DNA from 3 places in the Methylobacterium indicum genome. Region 2 is predicted to be linked to each of the others. Evidence: predicted binding sites of a transcription regulator. Region 2 holds the regulator's gene; each other region holds the start of a gene.

What was found. Region 2 encodes LexA, which represses DNA repair genes until DNA is damaged. Its sites were predicted from a motif close to TGTTCNNNNTGTGTTCNG; they were not measured.
Region 1: the regulator LexA is predicted to act here: its motif matches at 3,299-3,316, upstream of miv_RS18430 (ImuA family protein).
Region 3: the regulator LexA is predicted to act here: its motif matches at 3,326-3,343, upstream of parE (DNA topoisomerase IV subunit B).

What each region holds. Positions count from the first base shown of each region.
Region 1 is NZ_AP024145.1:3,949,546-3,956,918, reverse strand. It holds gene miv_RS18435 (replication protein RepA) at 133-1,266, shown strand; gene miv_RS18430 (ImuA family protein) at 3,348-4,088, shown strand; gene miv_RS18425 (DUF6504 family protein) at 4,006-5,508, shown strand; gene miv_RS18420 (error-prone DNA polymerase) at 5,747-7,373, shown strand, end outside.
Region 2 is NZ_AP024145.1:1,428,482-1,435,854, forward strand. It holds gene miv_RS06605 (molybdopterin-dependent oxidoreductase) at 1-210, shown strand, start outside; gene miv_RS06610 (NCS2 family permease) at 201-1,556, shown strand; gene lexA (transcriptional repressor LexA) at 1,771-2,523, opposite strand; gene uvrB (excinuclease ABC subunit UvrB) at 2,745-5,543, opposite strand; gene miv_RS06625 (PAS domain-containing protein) at 5,588-6,655, opposite strand; gene miv_RS06630 (LysR family transcriptional regulator) at 6,652-7,373, opposite strand, start outside.
Region 3 is NZ_AP024145.1:4,755,959-4,763,331, reverse strand. It holds gene miv_RS22120 (malto-oligosyltrehalose synthase) at 1-766, opposite strand, end outside; gene treZ (malto-oligosyltrehalose trehalohydrolase) at 768-2,588, opposite strand; gene miv_RS22110 (hypothetical protein) at 2,897-3,100, opposite strand; gene parE (DNA topoisomerase IV subunit B) at 3,405-5,537, shown strand; gene miv_RS22100 (outer membrane protein) at 5,733-6,644, opposite strand; gene miv_RS22095 (hypothetical protein) at 6,868-7,104, shown strand; gene miv_RS22090 (DEAD/DEAH box helicase) at 7,368-7,373, shown strand, end outside.

The DNA.
Region 1 (7,373 bases), 2.5 Mb from region 2:
CTGGCGCTCTGCTTCGGAATCTCGCCCGACTCGACTCTGTCGAGTCGGGTTTCGCGCGTTAGGACTCCAACCCAACAGAGTCACGATGCGCGCCCGAAAGCCCGCATCCGCCTGCGGAGCCCCTTGGTGGAGATGACGACCCCGCCGCCATCCGTCCTCGAACCGGTCGAGGGCGTGCGCGACCCCGACCTCCTCGAGATCGTCGAGAAGGCGCGCGGCAGCGTCGCCTACAAGGCGACGCTCGCCTTCGTGCGCGCGAGCCAGGCCAAGCGCGACGCCGAGTCGGAGGCGCGCGACAAGCTGGTGGTGCTGAAGGCCGAGGCCGCCGCCGAGCGCGCCCGGCTGCCCCGCAACGCGCGCCGCCGCGACATGGTGCGCGAGGTGATCGAGAACGAGCCGGCGGCGCCCGAGAACATCCAGCACATCCACTCGGTGCTGGCGCTTTGCGGCCTGCCGTATCGCGAGCCGAAGGGCGTCACCAACGTTTCGCGGGAATACGGCCGCAACACGCTCGCCATCAATGCCGGCCGGCTGATCAACCCGACGACCGGCGAGATGGAGATGCAGGGGCTGCCCTACGGCCCGAAGGCCCGGCTCCTCCTGCTGCATCTCTGCACCGAGGCGGTGCGCCAGCGCAGCCCGAAGGTCGAGGTGGCGCAGAGCATGTCGGGCTTCATCCGCGACATGGGTTTCCCGGTCACCGGCGGCGAGCGCGGCACCCTCAAGCAGTTCAAGGAGCAGCTCAACCGGCTCGCCGCCTGCTCGATGCAGATCGGCCTGTGGGACGGCACCCGCGCCTCGACCCTCAACGTGCCGCCGTTCCGGCAGATGGACGTGTGGCTGCCGCTGCACAACCACCCGGACCAGGGCCTCCTATGGTCCTCGACCATCACCTTCCACCGCGAGTTCTACGACAACCTGATCCAGCACGCCCTGCCGGTCGACATCCGGGCCGCCCGGGCGTTTGCCGGCTCGGCGCGCAAGCTCGACCTGCTTTTTTGGGTCGGCTACCGGCTCTCGCGGCTGGAGCGGCCGCTGCGGCTCACCTGGGACAACCTCTACAAGCAGTTCGGCAGCGAGAACGGCTCGATCCGATCCTTTCGCCAGGAATTCCGCAAGGACGTCGCCCATCTCACCGAGGTGTTTCCGCGCCTGCGCCTGACCCTCGACGACGGCGGCATGCAGCTCTTGCCCTCCGATCCGAAGGACCTCCTGGTGCCGCCCAAGGCGGCGCTGGCGAATAGGCGAGCCCGCGCAAGGGCTTGATTCCGCCGACTTGCCTACGTGGCCGTCTCGTCGAGGGGCGGGACGTCGGAGGCGCACGACGCCTCGCGCCTCGAGCGTAGGATCGTCGACGTCGAGTCATGCCCGCTCATAGGATTTATTTCCTTTTATTCGGGAATGATGACGGGATCGGTCCGGGCGTAGCCGGTTAGATCGCCAGCGGACTCGCCGGAGGACGATCTTCCCGTCGAATGAACGCGAAAATCCGGTCTCCGGCAGGAGCGGCCGCGCCGCGAGGTGAGTGAACGGGAAGACGCGCCGTTCCGTATTCGGGCCGCCCCATCTGCCGGGGGGCGCACAGACCGTCGTCATCCCTGTTGCCAGTTGGCACGATCATGGGACGCGCACGCCGAAGCGCCACTTGGCGCCGAGATCGCGGCTGCGCCAGTCCGGCGTGACACCGGTCAGCCGGTCTCGCATCTCCGCCGGCCATGCCTCATGCGGAAAAAAAACCGCGCCGCCGGTTTCGCGAGCGGCGCGCAAGTCTCTCGCCGCGCTCCGGAGTCGTCGTTCGTGTCTCGCCCGGCTCTCCGCCTCGATGCGCAGCCTCGTGCATGTTCAGCGCACTCATCGACGCGATGATCGAGGGTTTTTTAGAGCAGAAATCTGGTTTTTTATTTTGTATTCAACCTCAAGGCAGCAATATTCGAGATATATACTTATATAAACAGTAAATCTACATCAGATTATCATTCGCCTTTTCTCTCGCTGCTGCCGCGGCGCGCGCCCGTCCTACGCCGAGTTGCCTACGCTTCGCCCGCAGCTGACAGACGTGCGGGCACGCTGAATTGCCTACGCCCCCGGACGCCGCCGCTCGCCCCGGAATCGGAGCCTTGTCCGTTGAGATTCCGCATCTTTTTCAGGATCAGGACCGCGCAGACCCGCCTACGGTCCGTCACCCGATCGACGCCGACTTGCCTACGCTCGTGCAGGCCGACGCAGGATCCCGGTAACCCTCGGGGGCGGCCGAGTCGTGAGTCGCGCCAAAGTATTGCCGACCTCCAGCAACGCCCGGCGAGTCGAGCGAGAGTCCCGCATCGGGACGGCGAATCATCAGACATCGTAGAGGTGAGTCGGTTCCCGCGGCTCAAGCCTCGGCTCGACTCATCCCCGGGGAAACGCGGCCGGCTGTTCTGGGCTTTGTGGGGCGACGACTCGGGGATTGCGAGGCTCAGACGCGCCGCCTCGGGCCTCAGGACTCTCGGCTCCGGTCGAACGACGGGCCCGACGTCTGACATCGGAGCCGGGAGGGCAGGGCGCTCCCACCGGGTCAGGCCGCGATCCGCCTCTCCGCCGATCGAGCCCTGGAACCCCCTAAATCCCGATCCCCAAATCCCTTTTTATGAGAGATTCAGAATCTAGATTCAGAGTCTGAATCCGTAGAGCTATATGGGTATTATATGGGGTGGCGATTTTCCCTTGCCGATCAAGGGCTTGACCCCTATTCGCGTAGGCAGGTCTGCGCGGTCGCGTAGGCAACTCGGCGCAGGCCCGTAGGCTCGTCTGCGTGGAATCCGGGGGGCCGGGAAGGCGACTCTGCGCAGGCCCGTAGGTTACTCGGCGCAGGGCCCCGATTAACAGCTTGGAAAGCTGTGTGAATCGCGGATGGCCCGCCGTAGGCAACTCGGCGTGCCGGTCGGGGCCCGCGGCAGGCCCCGGCGAGGCCCGATTCCGGGCTCGCGCCCGACGTCGATTCTCGCCCCCGGCACGGGCGGAGCCCGAAACCCCGGATTCTCCGCCAGGAGGCCCGTGGAGGCCCGTCCGTCCCGAGGACAGTTGTACGGCACCTGCCGGCCCCGAATCCAGCTCAGCGGCGATCCTGGCGGCTTGGCGCGGGTTGTCCCACGGCTATGCCCGAATCCGGCGCGGGCCCCGAGCCGGACCGATCGCGTTGTGGTCCAAGGCCTTGCGACTCGGGCCGAGGCCGTTGTCCCCGCTGCCGTCAACAGGCGACCGGGATTCCGGGGGCTGGTGAGGCGGTCCATCCACAGCCCCGGTTGACACCCCCTCGAAACCGAACAAAACAGGAACATATTCGGGTTTCGGTCGGTGATGGGCATGAGATGCGACAGGCCGGGCGGGAACGGCAGCTCGCGGCGTTGCGCGAGCAGATCGGCGGGCTGGCGCCCGAGGCGGCGGGACGTCCGGTCCTGTCCTTCGGCGTCGACCCGATCGACACCCATCTGCCGGGCGGGGGCCTACGCCTCGGCGCGGTGCACGAGGTGCTGGCCGCGGGCCCGGTGGACGGGGAGGGGGCGCTCGCGGCCCTGTTCGTCGCCGCTATCCTGGCCCGGCTCCCCGGCCCGGTCCTGTGGTGCCTCACCCGCCGCGACCTCTTCGCCCCCGGCCTCGCCGCGGTCGGGCTCCATCCCGACCGGGTGCTCTACGCCGAGACCCGGCGCGAGACCGAGGTGCTGCCCACCATGGAGGAGGGGTTGCGCCATCGCGGCCTCGCGGCGGTGGTCGGCGAGGTCGCCCGGCTCGGGCTCACCCCGTCGCGCCGGCTCCAGCTCGCCGCCGAGGGCAGCGGAGGCCTCGCCCTGGTGATCCGCCGCTGGGGCGCCGCCGTGCCCGAGCCCAACGCCGCCGCCACCCGCTGGGGCGTCACCGCGGCGCCCTCTCCCGCTCTTCCCGTTCCGGGCCTGTCGCGGGCCCGCTGGACCGTGGCGCTCGTCCGCGCCCGGGGCGCCGAGCCCCGCACCTGGCTCCTCGAGGCTCCCGATGCGAAGGGTCGTCTGCGTCTTCCTGCCGAGCTGGCCGACCGACCGCTGGCGGCGCCGGCACGGCGGGCTGCCGCCGGATGAGCCGGTGGTGGCCGCCGGCCAGGACGGCCCGCGCCGGGTGCTCACCGCCGTCGACCGCGCCGCCCGGGCGGCGGGCCTGCGCCCCGGCCTCGCTCTGGCCCAGGCCCAGGCGATGGTCCCGGGCCTCGCGGTGATCGCCGCCGACCCGGAGGGCGACGCGGCGGCGCTCCACCGCCTCGCGGCCTGGTGCCTGATCTACGCGCCCCTCGTCGCCCCCGACCCGCCGGACGGGATCTGGATCGACGTCGCCGGCGCCGCCCACCTGCAGGGCGGCGAGGCGGCGTTGCTCGGCTCCCTGCGGCGGCGCCTCGCCCGGGCCGGCTACCGGGTGCGGGTGGCGCTCGCCGACACGCCGGGCGCCGCCTGGGCCGCCGCCCGCTGCCTGCCGCCGGAGACCGTGCTGCCGCCGGCCGGGCAGCGCCCCCACCTCCTCGACCTGCCGCTCTGGGCCCTGCGCCTCGATCGGGGGACCGTCTCGGGTCTGGCCCAGCTCGGCCTCACCCGGGTCGCCCATCTCCTCGACCAGCCCCGGGGGCCGCTGCGCCTGCGCTTCGGCGAGGAGCCCGGCCGCCGCCTCGACCAGGCTCTCGGCCACGCCCCCGAGCCGCTCGCCTATCTCGCGCCCCCGGCCGAGCACGCCGTGCGCCTCGCCTTCCCGGAGCCGATCGGGGCGCCCGAGACCCTGGCCCGGGTGGCCGGGCGGCTCTGCGCCATGCTGGCCGAGGCGCTTACCCGGCACGGGCTCGGGGCACGCCGGCTCGACCTGGTGTTTCGCCGTGTCGACGGCCTCGACCAGGCGGTCAGCGTCGGCACCGCCCGGCCGAGCCGCGACCCCACCCACCTCGCCCGCCTGCTGACCGAGCGTCTGCCGCAAGTCGATCCCGGCCACGGCCTCGACGAGGCGCGGCTGTCGGCTCTCCGCGTCGAGCGGCTGGATGCGCGCCAGCTCGCCGCCCCCGGCGAGGAGCCGGATTCCGACGCGATGGCCGAACTCGTCGACCGGCTGGTGCTGCGCCTCGGGCCCGGCCGGGTGTTTCGCCGCAGCCCGGTCGAGAGCGAGTGGCCCGAGCGGGCGGTGCGCCGGGTCGCCCCCTTGAGCCCCGCCACCGGCGTCACCTGGCCCGCCGACCTGCCGCGGCCCGGCCGGCTGCTGCCCGTGCCCGAGCCGGTGGCGGTGCTGGCCGCGCTCCCCGACGCGCCGCCCACCGCCTTCACTTGGCGCGGCACCCGCCGCCGGGTGGCGCGGGCCGACGGGCCGGAGCGCATCTTCGGCGAGTGGTGGCTCGCCGAGGACGAGGTCGCGGCCACCCGCGACTATTACCGGGTCGAGGACGAGACCGGCGCCCGCTACTGGCTGTTTCGCGATTGCCTGACCCGGGAGGGCGCGCGCTGGTGGCTGCACGGCCTGGGGGAGGCGTGATGCGCCGGATCGCTCGACGCTTGCCGGCTGCGACCGAGGAATTTCATCCTACCCGCGACCTCATCCTGAGGTGTGGAGCGATCGGAGATCGCGGAGCCTCGAAGGAGGGCTCCAGGGCTCTCGGAGAGATCTGGAGCCCTCCTTCGAGGCTCCCTGCGGTCGCACCTCAGGATGAGGTCGTGGTGTGCGAGAGGAGAAGTGCTGGCGAGGCGACCGTCGGCAGCCGGTCGCGCCCCCGATGAGCATCGAGCTCCAGGTCACCACCCACTACTCGTTCCTGCGCGGCGCTTCCTCACCCGAGGAGCTTTTCGCCACGGCCGCCCTCCTGGGCATCCGGGCGCTCGCCGTCACCGACCGCAACTCGCTGGCCGGCATGGTGCGGGCGCATGCGGCGGCGCGGACCACCGGCTGCCGCCTGATCGTCGGCTGCCGGCTCGACCTGGCGGAAGGCTGGAGCCTGCTCGTCTACCCGACCGATCGGGCGGCCTATGGCCGGCTCTGCCGCCTCCTCACCCTCGGCCGATCCCAGGAGCGCGCGCCCCGTGGCGGTTGCCACCTGACAACTGGCGACGTGGCGGAGTGGAGCGAAGGGCTGCTCGCGGTACTGCCCGCCGACCGTGCCGACGCGGTGCTGACGGAGCGCCTGCGCCTCCTGAAGGGGATCTTCGGGACGAATCTCTCCTGCGGCCTGTCGCGCCGCTTCGGCGTCAACGACCACCTGCGGCTCTCCGACATCGCCGGTCTCGCCCGGGCGGCGCGGGTCCCGACCGTCGTCCTCGGCGACGTGCTCTACCACGTCCCGGAGCGGCGGATGATGCAGGACGTGGTCACCTGCATCCGCCTGAAGACCACGATCGAGGCGGCGGGCTTTGCCCGCGAACGCCATGCCGGGCGCCACCTGCACGAGCCCTCCGAGACCGCCCGCCTGTTCGCCCGCCACCCGGAGGCGCTGGCCCGGGCCGCGGCCATCGCCGAAGCCTGCCGCTTCTCCCTCGACGAGCTGACCTACACCTACCCGGACGAGGCCGGCGAGGACGGCCGGCCGGCCCAGGTGCGGCTGGCCGCGATGACCTGGGAGGGGGCGGCGAAGCGCTTTCCGGCCGGGGTGCCGGAGGCGGTCCGCAAGCAGCTCGCCGACGAGCTCGATCTCGTCGACTTCAAGGGGTACGCGCCGTACTTCCTCACCGTCGAGGCGATCGTCCGCTATGCCCGCTCCCAGGGCATCCTGTGCCAGGGCCGTGGCTCGGCGGCGAATTCGGCGATCTGCTACTGCCTCGGCATCACGGCGATCGATCCGGTGGCGCAGGGCCTGCTCTTCGCCCGCTTCATCAACGTCACCCGCGACGAGCCCCCCGACATCGACGTCGATTTCGAGCACGAGCGCCGGGAGGAGGTGATCCAGTGGATCTACGCCACCTATGGCCGCGCGCGCGCCGCCCTCACCGCCACGGTGATCCGCTACGGGGCCCGCGGCGCGGTGCGGGAGGTCGGCAAGGTGCTGGGCGTGCCCGAGGACGTCACCGGGGCCCTCGCCCGCCTGGTCTGGGGCTGGTCGCGCGACGGCGTCGGCGAGCGCGAGGCCAAGGCGCTCGGCCTCGACCTCTCGCAGCGCCGCTTGCGCTTGACCCTGGAGATCGCCCGGGCGCTGATCGGCACGCCGCGCCATTTCGGCCAGCATCCGGGCGGATTCGTCCTCACCCTCGACCGGCTCGACGATCTCTGCCCGGTGGTCCCGGCCCGGATGGAGAACCGCCAGATCATCGAGTGGGACAAGGACGACATCGAGACCCTGCGCTTCATGAAGGTCGACGTGCTCGGGCTCGGCATGCTCGGCTGCCTGCGCCGGGCCTTCACGCTGCTCGCCG
Region 2 (7,373 bases):
GTGATCTTCGCCGACACCCATGACGCGGTCGGGCCGCTCGGCGCCAAGTCGATGAGCGAGAGCCCGTTCAACCCCGTGGCGGCGGCGCTCGCCAACGCCATCCGGGACGCGACCGGCGCGCGGCTGACCGCGACGCCGTTCGCGCCCGACCGGATCTTCCGACAGATCAGCACCACGACCCAGAGCGGCGAGGAGGAGCGATGGACCTGAAGCGCGACGACGGCCTGACCCGGCCGACCGGTTCCTCCGGAGGCGGGTTCCTGGAGCGCACCTTCGCGCTCTCGGCCCACGGCACCACCATACGCACCGAGCTGCTCGCCGGGCTCACCACCTTCCTGACGATGGCCTACATCGTCTTCGTCAACCCCAACATCCTGGGCGATGCCGGGATGCCGAAGGGGGCGGTGTTCGTCGCGACCTGCCTCGTCGCGGCGATCGGCTCGCTGGTGATGGCGTTCTACGCCAACTACCCGATCGCGCTCGCGCCCGGCATGGGGCTCAACGCCTACTTCGCCTACGTGGTGGTGCTCCAGATGGGCTACACCTGGCAGGCGGCGCTCGGCGCGGTGTTCATCTCCGGCCTGTGCTTCATGGCCGTCACGCTGACGGGGCTACGCCGGATCATCGTCGACGGCATCCCGCGATCGATGCGCATCGCCATCACGGTCGGCATCGGGCTGTTTCTCGCGATCATCGCGCTGAAGAGCGCCGGCGTGGTGGCGGCGAGCCCGGCGACCTTCGTGACGCTCGGCGACCTGCACAAGCCGAGCGCGGTGCTGGCAGTGCTGGGCTTCCTGATCGTCGCGGTGCTCTCGGTGCGCAAGATCCGCGGCGCGCTGCTCGCCGGCATCCTCACCGTCACGGCGTTGAGCTTCATCGTCGCCGACAACACTTTCCAGGGCGTCGCCTCGCTGCCGCCCTCGATCGCCCCGACGCTGTTCGCCCTCGACATCAAGGGTGCCCTGTCGGGCGGCCTGCTCAACGTGATCCTGGTGTTCTTCCTCGTCGAATTGTTCGACGCCACCGGCACGCTGATGGGCGTCGCCAACCGGGCGGGACTGCTTACCCAAGGCAAGATGGAGCGCCTCGACAAGGCGCTGATGGCGGATTCGTCCTCGATCTTCGTCGGCTCGCTGCTCGGCACGTCGAGCACCACGGCGTATCTGGAGAGCGCGTCCGGCGTCGAGGAGGGCGGCCGCACCGGGCTCACCGCCGCAACGGTGGCGGTCCTGTTCCTGGCCTGCCTGTTCTTCGCGCCGCTCGCCGGCTCGGTCCCGGCCTATGCCACGGCCCCGGCCCTGTTCTACGTCGCCTGCCTGATGCTGCACGAATTGGTCGATCTCGACTGGGACGACCTGACCGAGGTGCTGCCGGCCTGCGTGACGGCACTTCTGATGCCCTTCACCTACTCGATCGCCAACGGCGTCGCCTTCGGCTTCATCACCTACGCGGTGATCAAGCTGCTCACCGGGCGGTTCCGGGAGGTGAAGCCGGTGGTGTGGGTGATCGCGGCGGTGTTCCTGTTCAAGTTCGTGGCGACGGGGAGCGCGCATTGACGGGCGCTACCGCTCCAACCCTCCCCCCTCTGCGGGGGAGGGTGCCCCGCGAAGCGGGGCGGGAGAGGGGACGCCGCCTCCGGAAAAGACTGAACCGTTCTGACGGGCACTCCCTGGATCAGCGTCGCGCTGCCCCTCTCCCGGCCCCTAATGACGCAGGGTCCACCCTCCCCCGCAGAGGGGGGAGGGTTTCAGCGCCTGACTGGAAGACCTCTCAGTACTTCCGGACCAAACTCACCAGCCGGCCCTGGATCCGCACCCGGTCCGGCCCGAGCACCCGGGTCTCGTAGGCCGGGTTGGCGGCTTCCAGCGCGATCGACGAGCCGCGGCGGCGCAGGCGCTTCAGGGTCGCCTCCTCGTCGTCGATCAGCGCGACGATGATGTCGCCGGTATTGGCGGTCTCCTGGCGGCGGATCACCACGAGGTCGCCGTCGAGGATGCCGGCCTCGATCATCGAGTCGCCGCGCACCTCCAGGGCGTAGTGTTCGCCGCTGGCCAAAAAGTCCGGCGACATCGCCACCGTGCGGCTCTGGCTCTGGATCGCCGAGATCGGCGTACCGGCGGCGATCCGGCCCATCACCGGCACGCTGACCGAGTGACCGTTCTCGTCCGAGGCGGTCGCCATGGCGGGAATGCCGGCGGGCCGCTTCGGCTCGTGGGCGCGCCCACCCTCGACGACGCTCGGGTTGAACCGCACCACCTCGGCCCCGGCCGCGGGCGCCGTCGCCGTCGCCGTCGCCGGCCCCGTCACCGTGTCGGGAATGCGGATCACCTCGATCGCCCGGGCCCGGTTCGGCAGGCGGCGCAGGAAGCCGCGCTCCTCCAGGGCGGTGATCAGGCGGTGGATGCCCGATTTCGACTTGAGGTCGAGGGCGTCCTTCATCTCGTCGAAGGACGGCGGGACTCCCGTCTCGCGCATTCTCTGCTGAATGAAGCGGAGCAGGTCCAACTGCTTACGCGTGAGCATGTGACACTCTCATCCCCGCGCTGCCGCGCTCCGGAAACAAATCGCGAACATGGTAAGCGTTCCGCAAGTGTTCCGCAAGCGGCTTCGAGAAAGCGGCGCGCGGCCGCAGCAACCGGGGTGATAGACGGGGATATCGCGGGTCGAACGGACGATGAGCCGTGCCCCGCGCGGGGTCCGACCGGCGCGGGGACTGTCCACCGCACCGGCCTCTTGCATGGGCCTCAGCCCCGGCCCTTGCGCCCCTTGTATTTCGGCTTCTGGCCCGGGAAGCCTTGCGTCGAGCGGCCGGTCGGGCGCTCGGCATAGGAGAACGGCACCTCGCGGTCGGTGCCCGGGCCCATGTCGTCGAGGTCGGGCTGGCGGATGCGGGTGCCCTCGTCCGAGGTGCCCTTGCCGCCCGGGCCGTAGCCCAAGGGCTCCGCGCCGCGCCGCTTGCGCTTGGCGCCGAAGCGGCCGGCCTCGCGCTCGACGTCGGCCTGCTCGGCCATCGGATCGTCGGCGATGGCGAGCTCGGTCGCCTGGAGCCGCTTGAGCTCGTCGCGCAGGCGCGCCGCCTCCTCGAAGTCGAGATCGGCGGCCGCCGTCCGCATCCTTTTCTCGAGATCGGCCATCACGGCCTTGAGGTTGTGGCCCACCGTGACGGCGGATTTGGCGAGCCCCGTATCGACCTGGACGTGGTCGCGCTCGTAGACGCTCTCCAGGATGTCGGAGATGTTGCGCTTCACGCTCTGGGGCGTGATGCCGTGCTCCTCGTTATAGGCGAGCTGCTTCTTGCGCCGGCGCTCGGTCTCGGCCATCGCCCGCTCCATCGAGCCGGTGATGTGGTCGGCATAGAGGATGCAGCGGGCGTCGGCGTTGCGGGCGGCGCGGCCGATGGTCTGGATCAGCGAGGTCTCGGAGCGCAGAAAGCCCTCCTTGTCGGCGTCGAGGATGCCGACGAGGGCGCATTCCGGGATGTCGAGGCCCTCGCGCAGGAGGTTGATGCCGATGAGCACGTCGAAGGCGCCGAGCCGCAGGTCGCGGATGATCTCGATCCGCTCCAGCGTGTCGATGTCGGAGTGCATGTAGCGCACCCGCACGCCGTTCTCGTGCAGGTACTCGGTCAGGTCCTCGGCCATGCGCTTGGTGAGCGTGGTCACGAGGGTGCGGTAGCCGGCGGCGGCCACCTCCTTCACCTCGCCGAGCAGGTCGTCGACCTGCGAGCGGGCCGGGCGCACCTCGATCACCGGATCGACGAGGCCGGTCGGGCGGATGACCTGCTCGGCGAAGACGCCGCCGGTCTGTTCCAGCTCCCACTTCGCCGGCGTCGCCGAGACGTGGATCGATTGCGGGCGCATCGCGTCCCATTCCTCGAACCGCAGGGGGCGGTTGTCGAGGCAGGAGGGCAGCCGGAAGCCGTATTCGGCGAGCGTCGCCTTGCGGCGGAAGTCGCCCCGGTACATGCCGCCGATCTGCGAGACCGTGACGTGGCTCTCGTCGGTGAAGACCAGCGCGTTGTCGGGCAGGTACTCGAACAGGGTCGGCGGCGGCTCGCCGGGCTTGCGGCCGGTGAGGTAGCGCGAATAGTTCTCGATGCCGTTGCAGGCCCCCGTTGCCTCGATCATCTCGAGATCGAAGGTGCAGCGCTGCTCCAGGCGCTGGGCCTCGATCAGCCGGCCCATCCGGGTCAGCTCCTCGACCCGCCACTTCAGCTCGTCCTTGATGCCCTTCACCGCCTGCTGGAGGGTCGGGCGCGGCGTCACGTAGTGGCTGTTGGCGTAGACCTTGACGAATTTCAGCGTGTTGAGGGTCTTGCCGGTCAGCGGGTCGAACTCGGAGATCGCCTCGATCTCGTCGCCGAACAGCCCGATGCGCCAGCCGCGATCCTCCAGGTGGGCCGGCCACAGCTCGATCACGTCGCCGCGGACCCGGAAGGTGCCGCGGGCGAAATCGGACTGGATGCGCTTGTACTGCAGAGCCACCAGATCGGCGACGAGCTGGCGCTGCTCGATCTTCTCGCCGAGCGAGACCGTGAACGACATCGCCGTATAGGTCTCGACCGAGCCGATACCGTAGATGCACGACACCGAGGCGACGATGATGACGTCGTCGCGCTCCAGGAGCGCCCGGGTGGCCGAGTGGCGCATCCGGTCGATCTGCTCGTTGATCGAGGATTCCTTCTCGATGAAGGTGTCGGAGCGCGCGACGTAGGCCTCGGGCTGGTAATAATCGTAGTAGGAAACGAAATATTCGACTGCGTTGTCGGGAAAGAAGCTCTTGAACTCGCCGTAGAGCTGCGCCGCCAGAGTCTTGTTCGGGGCGAGGATCAGGGCCGGGCGCTGGGTCTCCTCGATGACCTTGGCCATCGTGAAGGTTTTTCCCGAGCCCGTCACGCCGAGGAGCACCTGATCGCGCTCCTGCCCCTGGATGCCGGCCACCAGCTCGGCGATGGCGCGGGGCTGGTCGCCGGCCGGGGTGAACTCGGAATTCAGCCGGAACGGGACGCCGCCCTCGGATTTCTGCGGCCGCTCGGGCCGGTGCGGACGCCACAATTCGCCGTTCTTGAACAGCGGGTTGCCCTCGGTGAGGAGTTTGGTCAGCGCGTCGACCGTGGCCGAGACGCCCTCGGCGGCCAGCGACCCGCGCTCCTCCACCGCCTCGGACGGATCGAGGCCGCCGGCGGCCTCGGGCTCGCGCAGGCCGAGGGCCTGGGCGAGCCTGGGATCGACATCCGCCGCCGTGCCGTGCGCGAAGGCGGCCTGCGGCGCCTCGCCGAAGCCGTCGGGAGCCGACGTTTCGGCCCGCTTCGTGCGACGCGCGGGTTTCGCTTCCGAGACCGGGCCGGGCGCTGGCTTCGCCGCCGCGGCATCCTTGCGCGGGCGGCCCCGCTTGGGCGGCTCGGGCGGGGGCGGCTCGACGACGGGCAGGCGGTCGCGGTTCAGCGCCGGGTTCAGCAACTCGGCGAGGAAAGGGTCCAGCGGCTTCAGCTCGGGCTTCGAGGCCTTGCCGGTCGACGGGCGGAGCTTCTTCGGGGCGGGCATGCGGCAGATATGGCAAGCCGTGCCGGGCCCGGAAAGAGCCCGGATCACCGCACCTTGACGACCGCCAGAGTATCCCCGTCGATGACCACGAAGCCGATGCCGGCCCGGCGCAGGGCGGCGACCGCGGCGTGGCGGCTGCGGGAGGCCGGCCCTTCGCCGCCCTCCTCCAGGCGCCGGACGGTGGAGAGGGACAGGCCGCTCGCCCCGGCGAGATCGGCCATCGACCAGCCGACGAGGCCCCGGGCGGCGCGCAGATGCGCGGCCTGCACCGCCTGTTCCAGGCCTTGCCGCACGATTCCGGACGGCACCGGCCGGGGCCCGTCGACCCGGCCGTTCAAGGTGGCCCAGGTCTCGATCCGCCCGTCATCGCCGCGGACCGGGACCGCAACGCTGCGGAACAGGCCGCGATCGCCACGCGCGAGGGCCAGGGTCTGCTCGACCGCGAAGGGACGCCCCGCGGCGAACCGCGCGCTGATCTCGTGGTCGGCCCTGGCACGCTCCTCGGGCGCGAAGATCAGTGTCCAGTTTTCCTGGAACGCCTGCTGGGTGACGCCGGTCAGGCTCATGATCTCCCAGGAGGCGACGCGAACCGGGCTCGCATGCGGCGCATTCGGCAGAGTATGGATCCACGTCTGCGTCTGGGCGAACAGCGCGCGCCGCCGCCGCTGGTTCTCGCGATGCGACGCCGCCAGGAACTCGGGCTCGGTCATGTCCAGCACCACGCCAGCCCCCGCGCGGGGTCGCCCCTCGGGCGTGACGTAGATCGTGCTGCGGCCGGTCAGGAGCCGGACCGCCCCGTCCGCCCGGATCACCCGGAAGGTGGAACCGGTGAAGACCCCCTCGCGCATCATCTGGGTGCCGGTCTCGAGCTGGGCTCGGTCGTCCGGATGCACGAAGCTCATGAACCGGTGATAGCCCGGTCGCACCGCACCCGGGGCGAGGCCGAGCAGGCGGAACAGCCCCGGTGACCAGGCGTACTCGTCGGTGACGAAATTCCAGGCCCAGGTCCCGGTCAGGCCATGCGCCTCGAGCAGCCGGAGGGCGTCGCCATCCGGGAAGGTCAGGATCCCGTGCGGGTCGTCCGGGGCGCCGTCCGGCTCGGTCCCGGTCATGCGACGGCTCCCTCGGCGCGATGCGGCGCGGGTGCCAGGGCCGGAATTGCGGCGGGCAGCGGCGCGTCGATTCCGAGCGGCGCGGGCAGGTCCCGGTCCCAGGGCGGGTCGGCGAAGCGGGCCGCCACGAACGCCACCAGGGCCCGGACCTTGGCGGGCGGGCGGCGGCGCGAGGGCATCACCGCGTGGATCGGCAGCGACGGGATCGGCCCGAGATCGAGCGCCACGAGGGCGCCGCGGCGCAGGGCGTCGGCGACCAGGAAGGTCGGCTGGTAGATCACCCCGAGCCCGGCGGCGGCCGCCGCCACCAGGGCGTCGCCGTTCGAGGCGCGCAGCGAGCCCTCGACCGCGACGGTACCGGCCTCGAAGCGCCAGCCGTCGCTGCTGGCGAGGGTGTAGCCGAGGCAGTTGTGATCGCTCAGGTCCTCCGGGCGGCGCGGCCGGCCCCGCGCCGCGAGGTAGGCGGGCGCCGCGCAGACGCGCATCCGGCACGGGGCGAGCGCCCGGGCGACGAGGCGCGAATCGCGCAGGTGGCCGATCCGGAGCGCCAGGTCCCATCCCTCCTCGATCAGGTCGACGGGCCGGTCGTTGAGGCCGAGCTCGACGGCGAGCGCCGGATGCGCGCGACCGAACTCGGCCAGCGCCGGGGCGACCTGCAGGACACCGAACGAGACCGGCACGTTGAGCCGCAGGGTGCCGCGGGGTTCCGCCGCCTCGG
Region 3 (7,373 bases), 3.2 Mb from region 2:
AATCCGAGTCCCGCAGGAGCACTTCCGCCCGGCTGCCGGCGAAGCCCGGCAGGGCGGAGGGCGCGATGTAGAGCGTCTCGAGGAACAGCCGCGAGGACGGCGAGTAGGGCGAGACCTTCTGGCGATCGGTCGAGAATAGGGCGTGGACCGGGCTCAAGCCCAGGAACGCCGCGCCCTTGGCGCCGGCATCGGCGGCGGCCCGGCCGGCATCCGCGTAGGTGCCGATGCCGAGGTTGTCGGCCGAGCGCAGTCCATAGAGCTGGGCGGCGAGGCCCCAGTCGCGAGCCCCCTCCTCGGCCAGCGCCCGCGGGCGCCAGCAGCGCTGGGGCGCGGCGATCACGGTAGCCTCGGCCCGCCGCTCGCCGAGCGTCACGACGAGCTTGTGGTAGCCGGGGGTGAGGGGCGGCAGCTCGATCGCCTCGGTGCCGGGGGTGAGCGCCACCCGCCCGTCGCGGGCGGTGCCGCGCTCGTCGGTGACGCGCCAGCTCAGCGTGCCGGAGCCGCCTTCCGGCCGGACCGGCACCCGCGCGGCGCGCCTGGCCTCGACCGGCACCAGCGGCGGCACGAGGCCGTGGCGCAGGGCATGGATGCGGCCGAGGCTCGCCCGCGCCTCCTCCTCGGTGCCCGCAGGCAGGCCGAGGGCGGCGAGCAGCCCCCGGCGCACGGAGAGCGGGGTCTCGACGCGCTGGCCGAAGGCGTCGGTGTAGTCGGCGGCGATGCCCGCCTCATCGGCGAGCCGCGCGACGACATCCTCGGTCACGGCCATCTCAACGCACCTCTTTCACGAACATGCCCGACCAGGCGGGCAGGACCAGGGAACCGTTCTCGCCCTCCGTCACGGCGGGCGAGCGCCAGACGACACGGCCGGGAGGCTTCGGGAGGGCGAAGGGCTCGCCCCCAAACACCCCGACGAAGCGCAGATCGCCCCCGGCATACGACCAGGTGACGTCGATCGTGTCGGGCCGCGGCAGGGCGTAGCGGCCGCCCTGCCAGGCGGTCTTCGTCAGCGGCACGATCTCGCGCTGTCGCAGAGCCAGGAGCGCGGTGGTGTCGGCGAGCACCTCGCGATGGGGCGAGCGGTCGCGCTCCGCCCAGTCGAGGGTAGAGCGTTGGAATGTCTCCTCCGCGGTCGGATCGGGGATCGTCTTCGCCTTCTCCTCGTCGGCGAAGGCCGCGAAGCTCTTGAACTCGCGACGCCGGCCGTCGCGCACCGCCTTGTTCAGCTCCTCGTCGGGAGCGAAATCGACGAAGAACAGGAACGGCGTCGAGGCCGACCATTCCTCGCCCATCCACAGCATCGGGATCTGCGGGCCGAGCAGCAGGCCGGCGCGGGCGAGCGCCAGCCTGTCGGGCTCCGCGAGATGGCTCAGGCGCTCGCCCAGCGCCCGGTTGCCGACCTGATCGTGGTTCTGCAGGAAGGTGACGAAGGCCGAGGGCGGCAGGTGACCGGAGGGCTCGCCGCGCGGGTGATCGTCGAGGGTCTTGAACGGCTCGCCCTGGTAGGCGAAGCCCTCGGCGAGGCTGCGGGCGAGATGCGCCGCCGGCTTGTCGGCGAAGCTCTCGTAGTAGCCGGCCTCCTCGCCGGTGAGCAGGATGTGCCACCCGTGATGGGTGTCGTCGGCCCATTGCGCGCTGTGATGGCGCGGCTGTCCCGCCCCGTCCCGTTCCAGCCAGGAGGCCTGGTTGGCCTCGTTCTCCAGCATCAGGTGGATCGGCCGGTCGGGGAACGCGGCCCGGATCCGCTCGGCGAGCTCACCGAGGAAGTGCTTGTCGGAATCGTCCTGGATCGCGTGGACGGCGTCGAAGCGCAGGCCGTCGACGTGGAATTCCTCCAGCCAGTACAGCGAGTTATGGACGAAGTAGTCCCGCACCACCTGGCCGCTGGTCTTGCCATCGAAGTTGATCCCCGCGCCCCAGGGGGTCTGGTGGCGCTCGGTGAAGAACGTCTTGGCGTAGGCGTTGAGGTAGTTTCCGGCCGGTCCGAAGTGGTTGTAGACCACGTCCAGGAAGACCATCAGGCCGAGCGCGTGCGCCCGGTCGACGAGGCGGCGCAGGTCGTCGGGAGTGCCGTAGGCGGAATCCGGCGCGTAGGGCAGCACGCCGTCGTAGCCCCAGTTGCGGGTGCCCTTGAAATCGGCCAGCGGCAGGAGTTCGATCGCGGTCACGCCGAGGTCGCGCAACGCCTCCAATCTCTCCGCCAGTGCCGCGTAGGTGCCCTCGGGCGTCGCCGTGCCGATATGGGCCTCGTAGATCACCGTCTCCTCGAACGGGCGGCCCTTCCAGCCTCCGTCGGTCCACGGGAAGGCGGCGGGATCGATCACCTCGGAGAGGCCCGAGACGTCCTCGGGCTGGAAGCGCGAGGCCGGGTCCGGCACCACGAGGTCGCCGTCGATCCGGTAGCCGTAGCGGGCCCCGGCGCGCACGCCCGGCACCGTCAGGCGGCGCCAGCCCTCGCCCGCCTCCGGCAGCGGATGCTCGCTCCCGTCGAGAACCAGGGCGACCTCCGTCGCGGTCGGCGCCCAAAGGGCGAAGCGCACGCCCTCCGGTCCGATCTCCGCACCGAATGGCATGCTGTGGGCGCGCCGCATCGGGCCACCATCCTTTGAAAGCGTGAGGGCAAAGAGCGAGTCGGGACAGCGTGGGGGCCGCCGCTCTGGAAATTCCGCCGGCCTGTCGAGGTTCCGCACTGCGGAAGGCCAGGCTTGCGGCGGGAGCTAAGGCGGCCGGCCGTCCCGGCAATGGCGGATCTCCACCATCCCTGTTGGCCGACTCGCATTGTTCTGGGGACGAGGTGCGGGGTGCCGGATTCGCGCGATCCGGCGCCACGTCCGGGAACCCGGACGCGTCGGCTCGAGGGAAGATCGGCTCGAAACAGTGGTCTTGAGTGAGGCGAGGCTCAGAACGCCCAGGCCAAGGTCGCGGCGAGGGCGACCGCGAGGGTCGCGCCGGTCGCCGTCATCGCCATCCGGTTGAGGCCGGCCCCCGCCGCGGCGATGCCCTCCTCGGCGAAGCCGAAGGCCTGACCGGCGGCCAACTCGGCGCGCGCGAGGGTGAGGTGACGGGTCTGGCTGTCGCGGACCGGGCGTCTGGCGGCTCTCATCGTCGGGTCGCTCCTGTGGCGCGGCCTGTCCGGCCGGCGAATGCGCGACCGATTCGACAACGGGTGGTCATGGCCGAGGTTCCGGCGCGCCCGTGTCCGTCACCGGGCTTTAAGGGAATTTGTTTACGTCTCGGTGACTCTGGTACGGGTTCTGCTGCGCGGCGGTCCCGGACCGCCCGCCCGTACGCGACCATGCCACGCCCGACACCCCCGGAAACCCCTTTTTGTTCCGCGTTTGTTCCGGTATAGGGAGAGGATGACCTCGAATGCTGCCAGAGCCCTTCCCCCACCGCGAGGCCGTCGCGTGAGCGAGGCCGCACGAGACCTGTTCGGAGCGGGCGGCAAGCCTCCCGGGGACAAGACCCCCGAGGGCAAGCCGCCGGCCGAGCCGTCCAAGGCCGATCAGCTCAAGGCCGATCGGCTCAAGGCGGATCAGCCCAAGGTCGAGCCGCTCAAGCGTCCGAAGCCGGTCGCCGTGCCTCCGCCCGCGGAGGCGGCGGAGGCCGGCTACGATGCCTCGGCGATCGAGGTGCTGGAGGGGCTGGAGCCGGTGCGGCGCCGGCCGGGCATGTATATCGGCGGCACCGACGAGAAGGCGCTGCACCACCTCTTCGCCGAGGTGATCGACAACTCGATGGACGAGGCGGTGGCGGGCCATGCCAGCTTCATCGAAGTGGAGCTGCAGGAGGACGGCTGCCTCGTCGTGACCGACAACGGCCGCGGCATCCCGGTCGACCCGCACCCGAAATTCCCGGGCAAGTCGGCGCTCGAAGTGATCATGACGACGCTGCATGCCGGCGGCAAGTTCGACTCGAAGGTCTACGAGACCTCCGGCGGCCTGCACGGCGTCGGCATCTCGGTGGTGAACGCCCTCTCGGACCTGCTCGAGGTCGAGGTCGCCCGCAACCAGACGCTCTATCGCCAGACCTTCTCGCGCGGCCACGCGCAGGGACCGATCGAGACGGTCGGGCGCGTGCAGAACCGGCGCGGCACGCGGGTGCGCTTCCACCCCGACGCCGAGATCTTCGGCGAGCACCGGTTCGATCCGCGCCGCCTGTTCAAGATGGCGCGCTCGAAGGCCTACCTGTTCGGCGGGGTCGAGATCCGCTGGCGCTGCGCGCCCTCGATGCTGGACGGGGTCGAGAACGTGCCGGCCGAGGCCGTGCACCGCTTCCCGGCCGGCCTGAAGGACTATCTCGCCCGCGAGATCGACGGCAAGGAACTGGTCGCCGACGGCGTGTTCGCCGGCAAGGTGACGAAGCCGGGCAGCCACGGCTCGCTCGAATGGGCGATGGCGTGGTTGTCGAACGACGACGGCTTCTCCTCCTCCTACTGCAACACCATCCCGACGCCGGAGGGCGGTACCCACGAGAGCGGGATGCGGGTGGCGCTGCTGCGGGGTTTGCGCGACCACGCCGAGCGGGTCGGCCAGGTCAAGCGGATGGCCTCGGTCACCGCCGACGACGTGATGGCAACCTGCGCGGCGATGCTGTCGGTCTTCATCCGCGAGCCGGAATTCCAGGGCCAGACCAAGGACAAGCTCGCGACGCTCGAGGCCTCCCGCATCGTCGAGGCGGCGATCCGCGACGCCTTCGATCACTGGCTCGCCGCCTCCCCGGCCCAGGCCAACAAGCTCCTCGACTGGGTGATCGACCGGGCCGAGGAGCGCCTGCGCCGGCGCCAGGAGAAGGAGGTCGCCCGCAAGACCGCGACCCGCAAGCTGCGCCTGCCGGGCAAGCTCGCCGATTGCTCGAAGGCCGGGGCCGCCGGCTCCGAGATCTTCATCGTCGAGGGCGATTCGGCCGGCGGCTCGGCCAAGCAGGCGCGGGATCGCGCCACCCAGGCGATCCTGCCGTTGCGCGGCAAGATCCTCAACGTCGCCTCGGCGAGCCGGGACAAGCTCGGGGCCAACCAGCTCCTCTCGGACCTGACCCAGGCGCTGGGCTGCGGCCTCGGCAACCAGTACCGGCACGACGACCTTCGCTACGAGAAGGTCATCATCATGACCGACGCCGACGTCGACGGCGCCCACATCGCCTCGCTGCTCATCACCTTCTTCTACCGGCAGATGCCGAAGCTGATCGAGGGCGGCCACCTCTACCTCGCGGTCCCTCCCCTCTACCGGCTGACGCAGGGCGCCAAGAGCGCCTATGCCCGGGACGACCGCCACAAGGAGCAGCTCCTCAAGACCACGTTCAAGTCGGGCAAGGTCGAGATCGGGCGCTTCAAGGGCCTCGGCGAGATGATGCCCGGCCAGCTCAAGGAGACCACCATGGACCCCAAGAAGCGCACGCTCCTGCGGGTCGAGGTGGTCGAGGAGGCGCGCGACGCCACCGGCGACACGGTGGAGCGGCTGATGGGCAACAAGCCCGAGGCCCGCTTCGCCTTCATCTCCGAGCGCGCCGTCTTCGCCGACGAGATCGAGCTCGACATCTGATCGGCCCCCGCCGAGAAGGGAGGGACGATCCGACGAAAGAAAGGCCCGGCCGCGGGAGCGGCCGGGCCTTTCTTTCGTCCGCACGGTGCGCACGAGGATCCCAGACCCCCTGCCCCCGCCGGGACCCACCCCCGAAACGCGAAGAGCCCGGCCGTGAGGCCGGGCTCCGCTCCGTCCGGGGACGGACAGTTCAGACTAGAAGCCGTTGAACTTGTAGTTCAGGCCGGCGCGGACGACCGCGAACTCGGTCTCGCGACGGTACAGGTTGGCCGGGCCGACCGACACGACGCCCGGCGAGAACACCGAGTACTGCGTGCCGTTGACGGTCTGAGCGAACACGCCGTTGTTGCGGTTGCCCTGATCCAGGTTCACGTACAGGCCTTCGACCTTGAGGGTCACGGCCGACGAGCGGAAGAAGTTGAAGAACGAGTCGGTGGGCAGAGCGTACTCGACGCCGCCGCCGACGACCCAGCCGGTCTGGAAGTTGTCGCGCGAGCTGTTCGGCAGGCCGAAGTCGCGGCCGCCGCCCGAGCCGTAGGCGAAACCGCCGGTGGCGTACACGAGGGTGCGGTCCCAGGCGTAGCCGAGGCGGCCACGGACTGTGCCGAAGAAGTCGAGGCCCGAGATGCCGTTCGGGTTGAAGACGAGCGTGCCCGGGTTGATGCCGGCGCCGGCCGCGGTGGCGAAGGCGTAGCGGTTCCGGTCACGGCCGAAATCGGCGTACTGGGCATCGGCCTCGAGGCCGACGACCACGCCCGAGCCCGGGGTGAACTGGTAGTTGTAGCCGATCTGGCCGCCGCCGACGAAGCCGTCGTTGCTGTTGCGGTTGCCGAAGGCGAGGACGCCGGTGGTCGGGACGCCGGCGCCGGTCACGAAGACGCTGCTGGCGGCGTTGACGCCGGCCGGCACGCCGACGACGGTCGGGGCGCGGGTGTCAGCGGTGTTGAAGCCGTAACCGGCGTTGAAACCGGCGTAGAAGCCCGTCCAGGTGAAGACCGGCACCGGGGTGAAGACCGGCGGGGGGGCCACGCGGCGCGGGAGGTCGGCGGCCGAGGCGGCGGCGGACAGGCCGACGAGGGCCACGGAGGCGAGGAGGATCTTCTTCATTGTCTGACTGGTCCTGATTGGCGAGAGCCGGCGCGCTTCTATCCCCGGTCGGTCACCCGGTCTGTCGCATTCCTGCAACGAGGACAGGGTTTACCCCTCCACCCGTCAACGAACCGTGAATCGGCGGCGACCTGCGCCGGAAAAAATCGAGCCAGTGCGGTCACTTGGCATTAACCATGGTGCCGCAGCCTCACACCCGACGACATCCACCGAGGCAATCGCGATGGCCGGTTCCGGGCGCCCTTCCCTCCTCAGCCATACCTGGGCGATGGCCTTCCTCGTCGTTCTGGTCTCGCTCGCGGTCCTTCGCGTCCTCGCCCCGCCCGGCCCGGAACCGGCTGCCCTCGCGGGAAAGACGATCGCGTTGCGCGGGCTCGTCGAGCCCGAGACGACCGGGTCGATCGCCGGGGAGGCCGCCCGGACCCGGCTCGATCCCTGCACGGCGGGACCCCGTCCCTGATTTCCCGGCATCTCCGCGCGCGGGAGCGGCGCGTGCATGACGGTCATCACCGGACAAATGACGGCGGACACTTGACAAGCGGGCGCGCATCGGGCGTGTCCTGCGTGCGGTCGCGTGCCCGACGCGACGGAGCAATGGCGTGAACGTCCCGCCTCGGATGACCGGCGCGGGACTGGCTGCGAAACGACTTTGCCTCCCGGCCGTTGCCGCGACGGTTTCTCCGCGCCGGCCCGATCCGCCCGCGCGCAACGGTTCTCCTCAGGATGTCA